Regions from separate parts of the Rhizobium sp. F40D2 genome, predicted to be linked through region 1. Evidence: riboswitches for the same ligand, from Rfam matches in the RefSeq annotation. Region 1 holds a riboswitch; the other holds the start of a gene.
The links. A riboswitch is a leader RNA that binds a small molecule or an ion and turns the genes downstream of it on or off. The one in region 1 is predicted to bind S-adenosylmethionine.
Positions count from the first base shown of each region.

Region 2: linked by a shared signal. The riboswitch ahead of metA (homoserine O-acetyltransferase MetA) and the one ahead of ACS4RS_RS04905 (O-succinylhomoserine sulfhydrylase) in region 1 are both predicted to bind S-adenosylmethionine.

Region 1 is NZ_CM131436.1:1,021,523-1,027,483, reverse strand. It holds gene ACS4RS_RS04920 (Hsp33 family molecular chaperone) at 1-784, shown strand, start outside; gene ACS4RS_RS04915 (hypothetical protein) at 901-1,488, shown strand; gene apaG (Co2+/Mg2+ efflux protein ApaG) at 1,575-1,967, opposite strand; gene ACS4RS_RS04905 (O-succinylhomoserine sulfhydrylase) at 2,220-3,404, opposite strand; SAM riboswitch at 3,447-3,525, opposite strand; gene ACS4RS_RS04900 (2'-deoxycytidine 5'-triphosphate deaminase) at 3,599-4,693, shown strand; tRNA gene ACS4RS_RS04895 (tRNA-Gly) at 4,750-4,823, shown strand; gene ACS4RS_RS04890 (hypothetical protein) at 4,848-5,126, opposite strand; gene ACS4RS_RS04885 (VOC family protein) at 5,493-5,873, shown strand.
Region 2 is NZ_CM131436.1:1,771,097-1,777,057, forward strand. It holds gene ACS4RS_RS08510 (ATP-binding cassette domain-containing protein) at 1-747, shown strand, start outside; gene ACS4RS_RS08515 (hypothetical protein) at 919-1,548, shown strand; gene ACS4RS_RS08520 (SbmA/BacA-like family transporter) at 1,595-3,460, opposite strand; SAM riboswitch at 3,616-3,693, shown strand; gene metA (homoserine O-acetyltransferase MetA) at 3,742-4,665, shown strand; gene ACS4RS_RS08530 (aldose epimerase family protein) at 4,759-5,781, shown strand; gene ACS4RS_RS08535 (UTRA domain-containing protein) at 5,928-5,961, shown strand, end outside.

The sequences.
Region 1 (5,961 bases):
GCTGAAATTCGACGGCAAGTTCACCGTGCAGACCAAGGGCGATGGCCCGGTCGATCTTCTCGTCGCCGATTTCTCGACGCCGGAAAATGTCCGTGCCTATGCCCGTTTCGATCATGCGCTTCTCAACAAGGCTATCGCCGCAGGCGAGACCGAGCCCGAGCAGTTGCTCGGTCGGGGCGTGCTCGCCTTCACCATCGATCAGGGCAAGTTCGGCCAGCCTTACCAGGGCATCGTTGAGCTCGACGGCACCTCGCTTGAGGACATCGCCGGCGTCTATTTCCGCCAGTCGGAGCAGATCCCGACGCGTGTGCGCCTGGCCGCCGCCGAACTTTTCGACCGCGACGATGCCGGCAAGCCCCGCCATCGCTGGCGGGCAGGCGGCCTTGTCGCTCAGTTCCTGCCGGAAGCGCCGGAGCGCATGCGCCAGCCGGATCTCCACGGCGGCGACGGCGACACCGGCGGCCGCCTGCATGGCGAGGATGACGCCTGGACCGAAGCCCGTTCGCTGGTCGAGACCATCGACGCCGATGAATTGACCGACCCGCTGGTTGGCACCGAGCGGCTGCTGTTTCGTCTGTTCCACGAACGCGGCGTGCGCGTCTACGAACCGCGGGCGGTCTTCGACCGTTGCAGTTGTTCGCGCGACAAGATCAAGGGCGTGCTGAAAGGCTTTACCGCCGAGGAGATCGAGGCCAGCCAGGAAAATGGCGAGATCGCAGTCACCTGCGAATTCTGCTCGACCACCTACCGCTTCGAGCCGGTGGAACTTCAGCCGGCCGAATAGGCTCAGTTGAGCATGTACAGAACGAATACAAAAGATTAGCGATGATGCAGCACGGTGGCTCGACTTTTGGTAGTCACTGTGCACCAATTATCCAATTGGTTCGGGGATGGGACTTCATGCGCATTTTTTATTTCGTAGTCGCTCTCATGGCTGCGATGCCACGAATTGGCTTGGCTGATGATAAGGCAATCCAATGGAAAGAGGTCGGGGGCTGGACCGTGGCTGTCGACCCGACTTTAGACAATGGCTGTTTTGTTCTGACGTCCTTTGATGACGACACCATTTTTCGTCTTGGCTTCAATTTCCGACAAAAGGACAAACCTCTGTACATTCTGCTCGGAAATCCGAACTGGAAATCCTTGGAGAAAGGTAAGCATTATCCCATCGAACTCTCGTTAGACCAGACTCAATGGACGGCTGATGCGAGAGGTCTGGATCTCGACGGCCTCAAATCATTGTGGATCGATACCGACGATACCGACTTGATTGAGGAGTTCGCTGGCAAACTGAGTTTCCGCGCCCGCTTTAACGGAAAAGAGATTGTTGCCCTCGGTTTGAAAGATTCCGAGAGGGCAGCGGATGAGTTGCTCGCCTGCCAAAAGGCGGTAAACGATGCGGTCATAAAACAGGCGGGGCCGCCACAATCAAAAGATCCGTTCGAAGCAAAGCCAGGCACCCAAGCCTCGGATCCTTTTGACCTTTAGTCGATTGATGACTGGGCAAGCCCGAGGACTCATGCGGCAGGCACGGCGTTCGTGTTCGCACGACGAAGCGACCGCGAACCTATACGTCAGTTGAGCACGCGCAACAGCCCCGGTGAATCCAGCGAGAAGGCGGGGATGTCGACATCGAACATCTCGCCTTCATCCGTTTCCATCTGGTAATGGCCGAACATCAGGCCGGAGGGGGTGTCGAGCGGGCAGCCGGAGGAATATTCGTAGGTGTCGCCGGGGCTGAGCCGCGGCTGTTCGCCGACGACGCCCGGGCCGGTCACCTCGTCCACCTGCCCGTTCTGGTCGGTGATATTCCAGTAGCGGTTGACCAGGCGAACGGCGATGGCGGAATTGTTGCTGATGACAATCCGGTAACCCCAGACATAGCGATCGTCTTCCGGATCGGATTGCTCCTCCAGATAGAATGGTTCGACGACGACTTCGATATCTTTTGTGAGGGCGCGATACATGCCTTGCACCTTAGTCAAGATATGTTACCCGTATCTTATAAGAGGCGCTGTCCGTCAAGAAACGGAACGTTGATCGTGACTAAAACGGTCCTGATCCAAGCTGTTTCGATCGTTAAGCCTAATTGACAGTGTTAATTTCACTTCCGAACGCCGGCACCGCCGAACTTGTTCCCCGGCCGGACCGCAGTGAGGTCTGGCCTATCCCAACGTGGCGTGCCGAACCCGAGAGGGGTCCGGCCGCCATGGGTGCGATCAGGCGGAGACCTTGGCAAGCGCCTTGGCGAAATCCTCGATCAGGTCGTCGGTATCCTCGATGCCGGCCGAAAGGCGGACCGTGCCCGGGGAGATGCCGAGTTCGGCGCGCGCCTCTTCCGTCAGGTTCTTGTGCGTCGTCGTCGCCGGATGGGTGATCAGGCTCTTGCTGTCGCCGAGATTGTTGGAAATCTTGACGATATCGAGCGCGTTCTGCAGCGCGAAGGCCGCCTCCTTGCCGCCCTTCAATTCGAAGGCGACGAGGGTCGAGCCGCCGGTCATCTGCTTGGCGATGATGTCGGCCTGCGGATGGTCCTTGCGGCCGGGATAGATCACCTTGGCGACCTTGTTCTGCCCGGCGAGGAAATCGGCGATCTTCGCCGCATTCTCAGTCTGCTGCTTGACGCGCAGCGGCAGCGTCTCGATGCCCTTCAGCAGCGTCCAGGCATTGAACGGCGACATGGCTGGGCCGGTATGGCGGAAATAGTCGTGCAGGTTCTCGTCGATCCAGTCCTTGTCGGCAAGCACGACGCCGCCGAGGCATCGGCCCTGGCCGTCAATGTGCTTGGTGGCGGAATAGACGACGATATGGGCGCCGAGCTCCAGCGGCTTCTGGAAGAGTGGCGTCGCAAAGACGTTGTCGACGACGACCTTGGCGCCGATCTGGTTGGCGAGCTTGGCGACCCCGGCGATATCAACCACCTCGAGCGTCGGGTTGGTCGGGCTTTCCAGGAAGAACACCTTGGTGTTCGGCCGGATTGCCTTTTCCCAGTTGGCAAGATCCCGGCCGTCGACCAGCGTGCACTCGACGCCGTATCTCGGCGCCAATGTTTCCACCACCCAGCGGCAGGAGCCGAAGAGAGCGCGCGCGGCGACGATATGGTCGCCCGCCTTGACCTGGCAGAGGATGGCTGCGCTGACCGCCGCCATGCCGGATGCGGTGGCGCGGGCGTCTTCCGCGCCTTCCAGCATGCACATGCGCTTTTCGAACATGTCGTTGGTCGGGCTGCCGTAGCGGGCATAGATGTAGCCGTCCGTCTCGCCCTTGAAGCGGGCTTCGGCCGCTTCCGACGTCTCGTAGACGAAGCCCTGCGTGAGATAGATTGCCTCGGATGTTTCGCCATATTGCGAACGCAAGGTTCCGCCGTGGACGAGTTGCGTTGCCGGGCGCCAGGTCTTGCTCATGCCATCACCTTCACATAACAAAAAAACCGGCCGCAAAAGCAGACCGGTTTCAACCCGGTCTTTTTAGCCACTTGTTTAACGTGGCTGCAAGCCGACCGGCCAAATCACCACGGGATAATTCTGCAATACTGCTGTTAGCTGCTTGCGTCAATTCCCCGTATTTGGTTTTGTCGGCGGCAAATGATGGATGGGGCATGATGGCTCGTGAAACGGGAATTCTGGCGGACCGCGCGATCTCGGCGCTGTTCGAAACGGGGCGGCTGATCTCCGAGCGCGAGTTGGACCGCGACCAGATCCAGCCGGCAAGCCTTGATCTGCGCTTGGGCGCCAAGGCTTTTCGGGTGCGCGCCTCTTTCATGCCCGGCCCTTCGCATCTGGTGTCGGACAAGCTCGACCGGCTGAGCCTGCATGTGATCGATCTTTCCGAAGGCGCCGTGCTCGAAACCGGCTGCGTCTATATCGTGCCGCTGATGGAGAGCTTGGCGCTGCCGGCCGGCATGTCGGCCTCGGCCAATCCGAAGAGCTCGACCGGCAGGCTCGATATCTTCACCCGCGTCATCACCGATTACGCTCAGGAATTCGACAAGATCCCAGCAGGCTATTCCGGCCCGCTCTATCTCGAAATCAGCCCGCGCACCTTCCCGATCGTCGTGCGCCGCGGCTCGCGCCTGTCGCAGATCCGCTTCCGCGTCGGCCAGGCCCTGCTCGGTGAGCCGGAACTGTTGAAGCTGCATGAAAGCGAAACGCTGGTCGCCAGCAAGCAGCCGAACGTATCGGGCGGCGGCATCGCGCTGTCGATCGACCTCGCCGGGGATGAAGACGGCCTGATCGGCTACCGTGGCAAACACCACACCGCCGTCGTCGATGTCGACAAGAAAGCTCAGCACGACATCTTCGATTTCTGGGAACCGCTCTATAGCCGCGGCCGCAACGAACTGATTCTCGATCCGGACGAATTCTATATCCTCGTCTCGCGCGAGGCCGTGCATGTGCCGCCGGATTATGCCGCCGAGATGACCCCCTTCGACCCATTGGTCGGCGAATTCCGCGTCCATTACGCCGGCTTCTTCGACCCCGGCTTCGGCCACGCACCGGCCGGCGGCCGCGGCAGCCGCGCCGTGCTCGAAGTGCGCAGCCACGAAGTGCCCTTCATCCTCGAAGACGGCCAGATCGTCGGCCGCCTCGTCTACGAGCACATGCAGGAAAAACCGACCAGCCTCTACGGCTCCGGCCTCGGCTCCAACTACCAGGCGCAGGGCCTCAAACTCTCGAAGCATTTTCGCATCTGAGACGGCTGCGCCGCGACTTGACAGCGGCCCCCATCTGTTGGAAATCTCGCATCATCGCGGGTGTAGCTCAATGGTAGAGCAGCAGCTTCCCAAGCTGAATACGAGGGTTCGATTCCCTTCACCCGCTCCAGCTACCTCTTCCAGCGACCTTCTTCTAATCCCCAAAAAAGCGGATTGGCTTGTACCGGCGGTGCGCGATGATCAGGCTCCGGTCGGGCTGGATGATGTAGGTTTCTTCAACCTGCTGGCCATACTGGTCGATGAAATCATGCGGGAAGGCGGAACCAACAGGTGATTTGGTGAGCTTGGTGCGTGGCTGGCCGTTGTAGGTGATGCTTCCCGGGATCGGCTCCAGGCCGGGGCCGCTATAGGTTGCGGTGCTGCACCCGGTGAGGATGAGGGTGGCAATCAGGCCGATGAGTGCGGGTTTCATATCAATCCCTTCCGGTGCGCCGAACGATGCGACCTTACTCCCGATCGGATGACGCTCGCCAGATGAAACGGCATATCCGCCTTCAATCCTTCGAGAAACGCTGCTTGGGACGTCGTGATCGGCTATCGGGGCTATTCCATTGCCGAAGTGGGCGCCGTCTGCTAGATCGGCGGTGTCGAAAAAGGCAGGATCGGTTGAGGTAAGCCCGATCCCTTCCGCTAGAGCGTCATCAGCGCTCTCAAGAAGCTCTGCTCCGTAGCCTATGGCACGAGAACCCGCGACGTGATCCGCATGCAAATGCGGGATCCCGGCGGCGTGCGGAGACGGCAAATTGCAGTCCCGGGATTTTTTTGAACGGAGACTGTCATGCGCCTGAACCATCTCGATTTTCACGTACCCGATATCGCTGAAACGGCGGATTTCTTCATCCGCCATTTCGGCCTGCGGCTGAAGGGTATGCGCGGCCATAATGGCCTTGCGATCATGGAGGACGATGCCGGCCTCGAAATCGTCCTCAGCCACGCCATCGCCAAGTTCGGCACCGCCGACCAGGTGGAGATAGGGCGACAGACCTATCATATCGGCTTCATCCTGCCCGAAAGGGCGGATGTCGATAGGGTTCATGCCGGGCTTGTTGCCGCTGGCGCGGTTCTGTCAGGTCCGCCGGCCGCCATGCGCGGCGGCTGGCTGTTCTATTGCACGGCGCCGGGGAATATTCTCGTCGAGGTGGGGTGGCGGCCGGGTTAGGGGGAAGCTTGAGAGAAAAGGATGGACTTCGATTTGCCCCCGTGGACTGCCCCTCACCCTAGCCCTCTCCCCGTAAAACGGGGAGAGG
Region 2 (5,961 bases), 750 kb from region 1:
CCCGAGGATACGCTCGCCAATTACCTGACGGATGGGCGCGGCGAAAACCTGCTCGTCAACGGCGAGCAGCGTCATGTCACCGGCTATATGAAGGAGTTCCTGTTCCAACCGGAGCAGGCGCGAACGCCGATCAGAAGCCTCTCCGGCGGCGAGCGCGCTAGGCTGATGCTGGCGCGTATTCTCTCGCGCCCGGCGAACCTGTTGATCCTCGACGAACCGACCAACGACCTCGATATCGAAACGCTCGATCTGCTGCAGGAGATCGTCGCCGGTTTTCCCGGCACCGTCATTCTCGTCAGCCACGACCGTGATTTCCTCGACCGCACCGTGACCTCGACGATTGCACCCGCCGTGCCGGACGCCCCTGATGGCCGCTGGATCGAATATGCCGGCGGCTATTCCGACATGCTTGCGCAGCGCAAGGGTGCGATCGACGAGCGCAAGCGGGCCGAGAAGGCGGCGGAGAAGCCGAAGACGCAGGAGACGGCGCCTTCCGGGGGAAGCTCGAAGAGCAAGCTCTCCTTCAAGCAGAAATTTGCGTTGGACAATTTGCCGAAGGAGATGGCGAAAGCCGAGGCCGAGATCGCCAAGCGCGAACAGGCGATGGCCGATCCCAACCTCTTTACGCGCGATGCCGCTGCCTTCAACCGGCTTGCCAGCGAGATGGAGAAGCTGCGGGCCAGCCTCACCAAGATGGAAGAGGAGTGGCTGGAGCTCGAAATGCTGCGGGAAGAGCTGGAAGGCTGAGGTTTTCCAACTCCACCCGCCTCACCTTTCCTTGATTAGCCAGTCTGCCGTCGCGCGGCATAAGGTGCCGTCCGGCAGAAAATCCAAGTGTTGCAGCCTCCGTTGTGCGTCTGAAAAGACGCGCGGCGCTACGAGGATATGCCAATCGCAATGGCGACAAGGAAAACTCATATGTCCCGCAAGCCTCATTCCAGAATTTTCACGGTACTTGCCGCCGTCGGCCTCGCCGCGCTTGCCGCATCGCAGGCCGCACAGGCACAGGATGGCAACCGCATTCGGGTTCGCGGTGCCATCGAAAGGTTCAGCGGCGATAGTCTCGTCGTCAAGACGCGCGAAGGCAGCGATGCGACGATCACGCTGAAAGCCGGCTGGAAAGTCGGCGGCATCAAAAAAGCGTCGGTCGAGGATATCAAGCCCGGCGATTTTGTTGGGGTTGCTTCGCTCCCGAAAGGCAGCGGCCCGGATGGGGCGATCGAAGTGCTGATCTTTCCGGCGTCGATGAAGGGAACCGGCGAGGGCAACCGCCCCTGGGATGCGCAGCCGAACAGCCAGATGACCAACGCGACCGTCAGCAATGCCGTCAAATCCGTCGACGGCCATACGATCACGCTGACCTATCAGGGCAAGGAAAAGACGATCACCATCGCCGATGCGACACCGATCGTGACCTTGGCGCCGGCGACCAAGGAAGATCTGAAGGCCGGCGCCGGTGTCATCGTCACCGGCGAGAAAGCGGCGGACGGCAGCATTTCGGCCAGCCAGGTGGCCGTCGGCCTCAACGGAATTACTCCGCCGATGTGACCATGCGTGAAATTCAAAGGGATGTAGCGGCTCTCGGTGCGGCGCTTTACAGCGCCGGCGCGGGCATGGCGGCGGCACCCGTGGCGGCGCTGGCGCCGGCACGGGTGACTTGCTGCTGTTGCTGCTGCGGTTCCTCGGATTTTGCCGGCAGCGCCTGCAGGTGCAGCACGCGCGGCTTCAATGCCTCGAGATAGGCCTCGGAACGGCCGATATAGATCATGCCGCTTTCGGGCATGGAGGTGAGCAGCCCGGCCATCGTTTCCTGCCACTCCGGCTCCATGCCCTCAAGCACTTCGTCGAAAATGATCCAGCGCGGACGCGCGAGAAGCAGGCGGGCGAAGCCGATTGCCTTCTGTTCGTCGCTATCGAGCAGTTTATCCCAGCGAGCGCGGGTATCGAGCCTAGATATCAGCGAATGCAGGCCGGCTTTGTCGAGCGCGGCCTCGACGGCGGCTTTGTCATAGGCATCGGGGCTTTCGGGGAAGGCCAGCGCCTCACGCAGCGTGCCGCCGGGAATATAGGCGATCTGCGGGACGAACAGCATGTCGTCGATCGGCGGCAGGCCCATTGTGCCGCTGCCGCACGGCCAGAGACCGGCCATCGCCTGGAAGAGCAACTTGCGGTTGACGCTGTGATCGCCGTTGATCATGATCTTTTCGCCGGCCTTGATCACGACATCGGTTTCGCGCAGGCGGAAGCCGCCGCATTCGTCGATCTCTTCACCGATCTTGGCGACGATCACCACATCCTTCAATGTCAGCGTATCGGGCGCGGTGTTTTCATAGGCGATGCCGTCCTTCAGGGCGAATTCCTCTTCCATGTCGAGCAGCGCCTGACGGAAATCGGTGACGCGCATCAGCGTGGCGCGCCATTCGGCGATCGGACCGAAATTGGCGACATACCAGCGCAGCGCCGTGTTCACCTGGTTGAAGGCGCCGACCGACATCATCAGCTGACCAAGCGTGAGGCCGCCGGAGAAATAGGCCGGCGCGGCGACGATGATCGGAATGACGATGACCAGCCAGCCGTAGCCGGCCGAAACCCAGGTGAGGTTGGTATTGGCCATGGCGAGCCGCTTGACGACCCTCAGCACCGAGCTGATGTCGGTGTTGATGCGCCGGCGTTCGTTCTCCTCGCCGCGGGCAACAGTGATCGCCGGCATGTTCTCGTTGGCATGCATCAGCGTGAAGCGAAGCTCGGCCTCCTTCGAGAAGCGGTCGGCATTGAGCTTCACCAGTTTGCGGCCGACGACCTGGCTCAGCACCGAGGCGGAGGCGGCGTAGAAAATCGCCGCCCAGACCATGTAGCCGGGAATGGAGAAGCTGTGGCCGCTGATGTGGAAGATGAAGCCGCTGGAAAGCTCCCAGAGTACGCCGATGAAGCTTACGAGAAGAATGGTCGCCTGCAGCAGGCCGAGAACAAGCCCTGTCGTGCTTTCGGCGAGATTGCGGGAATCCTCGTGCAGGCGCTGGTCCGGATTGACGCCGATCAGGCCGCTCGAGGCGAGCCGCAGCGCCCGCTTGCGCTTCAGCCACTGGTCAACGAGGTCGCGCGACAGGCCCTCGCGCATATAGAGCGCGGTCATCTGATTCAGCCATGCCTGCAGCACGTTGAGCAGCAGCAGCGTGCCGGCGATCATCGCGAAGATTTCGAGCTGGTGGAAGAATTCACCGAGGTCGCGGCGCTCCAGCGAATCATAGAAGGGAGCATTCCACCTATTGAGGATGACTTGGCCGTAGGATGTCGCCAGGATGACGAGGATCAGCACGGTCGCCAGAAACAGCACCTTGCCACGCACTTGCGAATTCCAGAATGCTGAGAACATCACCCCGAGGCGGTCAGTCAGGCTGAGATCATAGCCTACCCTATCCTGCCTTCGGATGCCCGGCCTCCCCTCGGTCTTATCTGCCATCACGCTTTTCCAACATCGCCCATGCTTACCATTATTAACATGGTGGCGTTACCGGTCTATCAACAGATTCTATCAGTCATTAAACTGTGATGATGCTTGCATGGGTTGCCCTCGCATGCATTCGGCAGTTGATTCGCGGCTCGACTGGGTCTAATTAAGCGTTTCGTGGTGATTTGGCCGGCCGGCTTGCAGCCACGTTAAAAAAGTCGCTAAAGGGCCGCGTGCGGACCGGTAGCGATTTTTTTCGCCGCCGGTTTTTGTTTTTTGATCGAGTGACCGCCATGCCCATCAAGATCCCCGACACGCTGCCTGCCTTTGAAACCCTTGTTCAAGAAGGTGTGCGGGTGATGACCGAGACGCTGGCGATCCGTCAGGATATTCGTCCGCTGCAGATCGGGCTGCTCAACTTGATGCCGAACAAGATCAAGACCGAATTGCAGATGGCCCGCCTCGTCGGCGCCTCGCCGCTGCAGGTCGAGCTGTCGCTGATCCGCATCGGCGGCCATAAGGCGAAGAATACCTCCGAAGATCACCTGCTTGCCTTCTACCAGACCTGGGAGGAGGTGAAGCACCGCAAATTCGACGGCTTCATCATCACCGGGGCGCCGATCGAGCTTTTGCCCTATGAGGACGTTACCTATTGGCCAGAGATGCAGGAGATTCTCGACTGGACGGAAACGAATGTGCATTCGACGATGAACGTCTGCTGGGGCGCGATGGCGGCGATCTATCATTTCCACGGCGTTCCGAAATACGAGCTGAAGGAGAAGGCTTTCGGCGTCTACCGCCACCGCAACCTGAAGCCCTCGTCCATCTATCTCAACGGCTTTTCCGACAATTTCGAGGTGCCGGTGTCGCGCTGGACCGAAGTGCGCCGAGACGATATCGAGAAATCGGACAAGCTGGAGATCCTGATGGAATCCAGCGAGATGGGCGTCTGCCTCGTGCATGAGAAGCGGGGCCGGCGGCTCTATATGTTCAATCACGTCGAATATGATTCCACCTCACTGTCCGACGAGTATTTCCGCGACGTCAATGCCGGCGTGCCGATCAAGATGCCGCATAATTATTTCCCGCATAATGATCCGGCGCTTGCGCCACAGAACCGCTGGCGCAGCCATGCCCATCTTTTGTTCGGCAACTGGATCAACGAGATCTACCAGACGACGCCCTTTGACGTGGAGGAGATCGGCACGGACCTGTGAGTGCTGTTCCTTTCTGCTCCTGCCCGGTTGCGGTTTGGAACAAATGCGGGCAGGTTCCGGTCGGAATGCTGGATATCAAATGGGCGGTCGATCATGTCGGATAAGTTGGAGCGGGAAGTTTTTGGGCAGACGAAGGCGGGCGAGACCGTCTATCGCATCGTCATCAAGGGCGGCGGGCTGACGGCCAAGATCATCACCTGGGGCGCGGTGCTCCAGGACCTGCGCCTGGAAGGGCATGACGCGCCGTTGCAGCTCGGCTTTGAGGATTTCGACAGCTACCCGCTCTATTCGGCCTATTTCGGCGCGACGCCCGGCCGCTGTGCCAACCGTGTCGGCGGCGGCGCCTTCACGCTCGACGGCAAGAGCCACCAGCTCGAACTGAACGAAAACGGTGTGACGCATCTGCACGGCGGCAGCGACAATATCGCCAAACGCAACTGGACGGTGGTCGAGCATGATATCGACCGTGTGGTGCTAAAGATCGTCGATCCCGACGGCCGTGCCGGCTATCCCGGCAATTGCACCATCCAGGCAACCTTCTGGGTGCACGGCAACGGCGAACTGTCGGTCACCTACGAATCGACCAGCGACCAGCCGACGCTCGCCAATGTCTGCCAGCACGCCTATTTCAATCTCGATGGCCGCGAGGACGCGCTTGGCCACGACATCATGATTGCTGCCGACCACTATCTGCCGACCGACGAGAAGCAGGTGCCGACCGGCGAGATCTGTTCCGTCGCCGGCACGGAATTCGATTTCCGCGAGATGGCGCCGATGAAGCGGTTCGTCGGCAGCGAGCAGGTGTTGTACGACCATAATTTCTGCCTGTCCGGCGACCGCACCGCCAAGCGTAGCGTCGCGCTCGCCCGCAGCCTCTATTCCGGCGTGTCGCTTGAAGTGCGCAGCACCGAGCCGGGCGTGCAGTTCTATGCCGGTTTCAAGCTGGATACCGGTGCTCCCGGCCTCGGCGGACGCAAATACGGCCCCTTCGCCGGCTTCTGCCTGGAGACGCAAGTCTGGCCGGATGCCATCAATCACCAGGGTTTCCCAAATGCGGTGCTACGCCCCGGCGAAGTGCTGCGTCAGGAGACGGATTATATCTTCACCAAGAGCTGAGCGTCTTTTTTGAGGCGCGGCGCCGGGACGTACGGCTGTCAAATTTTGACGCTATGAAACCTCTCCGGCCCGCCGGGGAGGTTTTTTCGTGCTTGCCGGTGATTCTATCTTGTTGATTGGTTCTAAATAGGTTCTATAGTGTGCTCATGGATAGAACCAGTCTGATAGCGGAGCTGAACA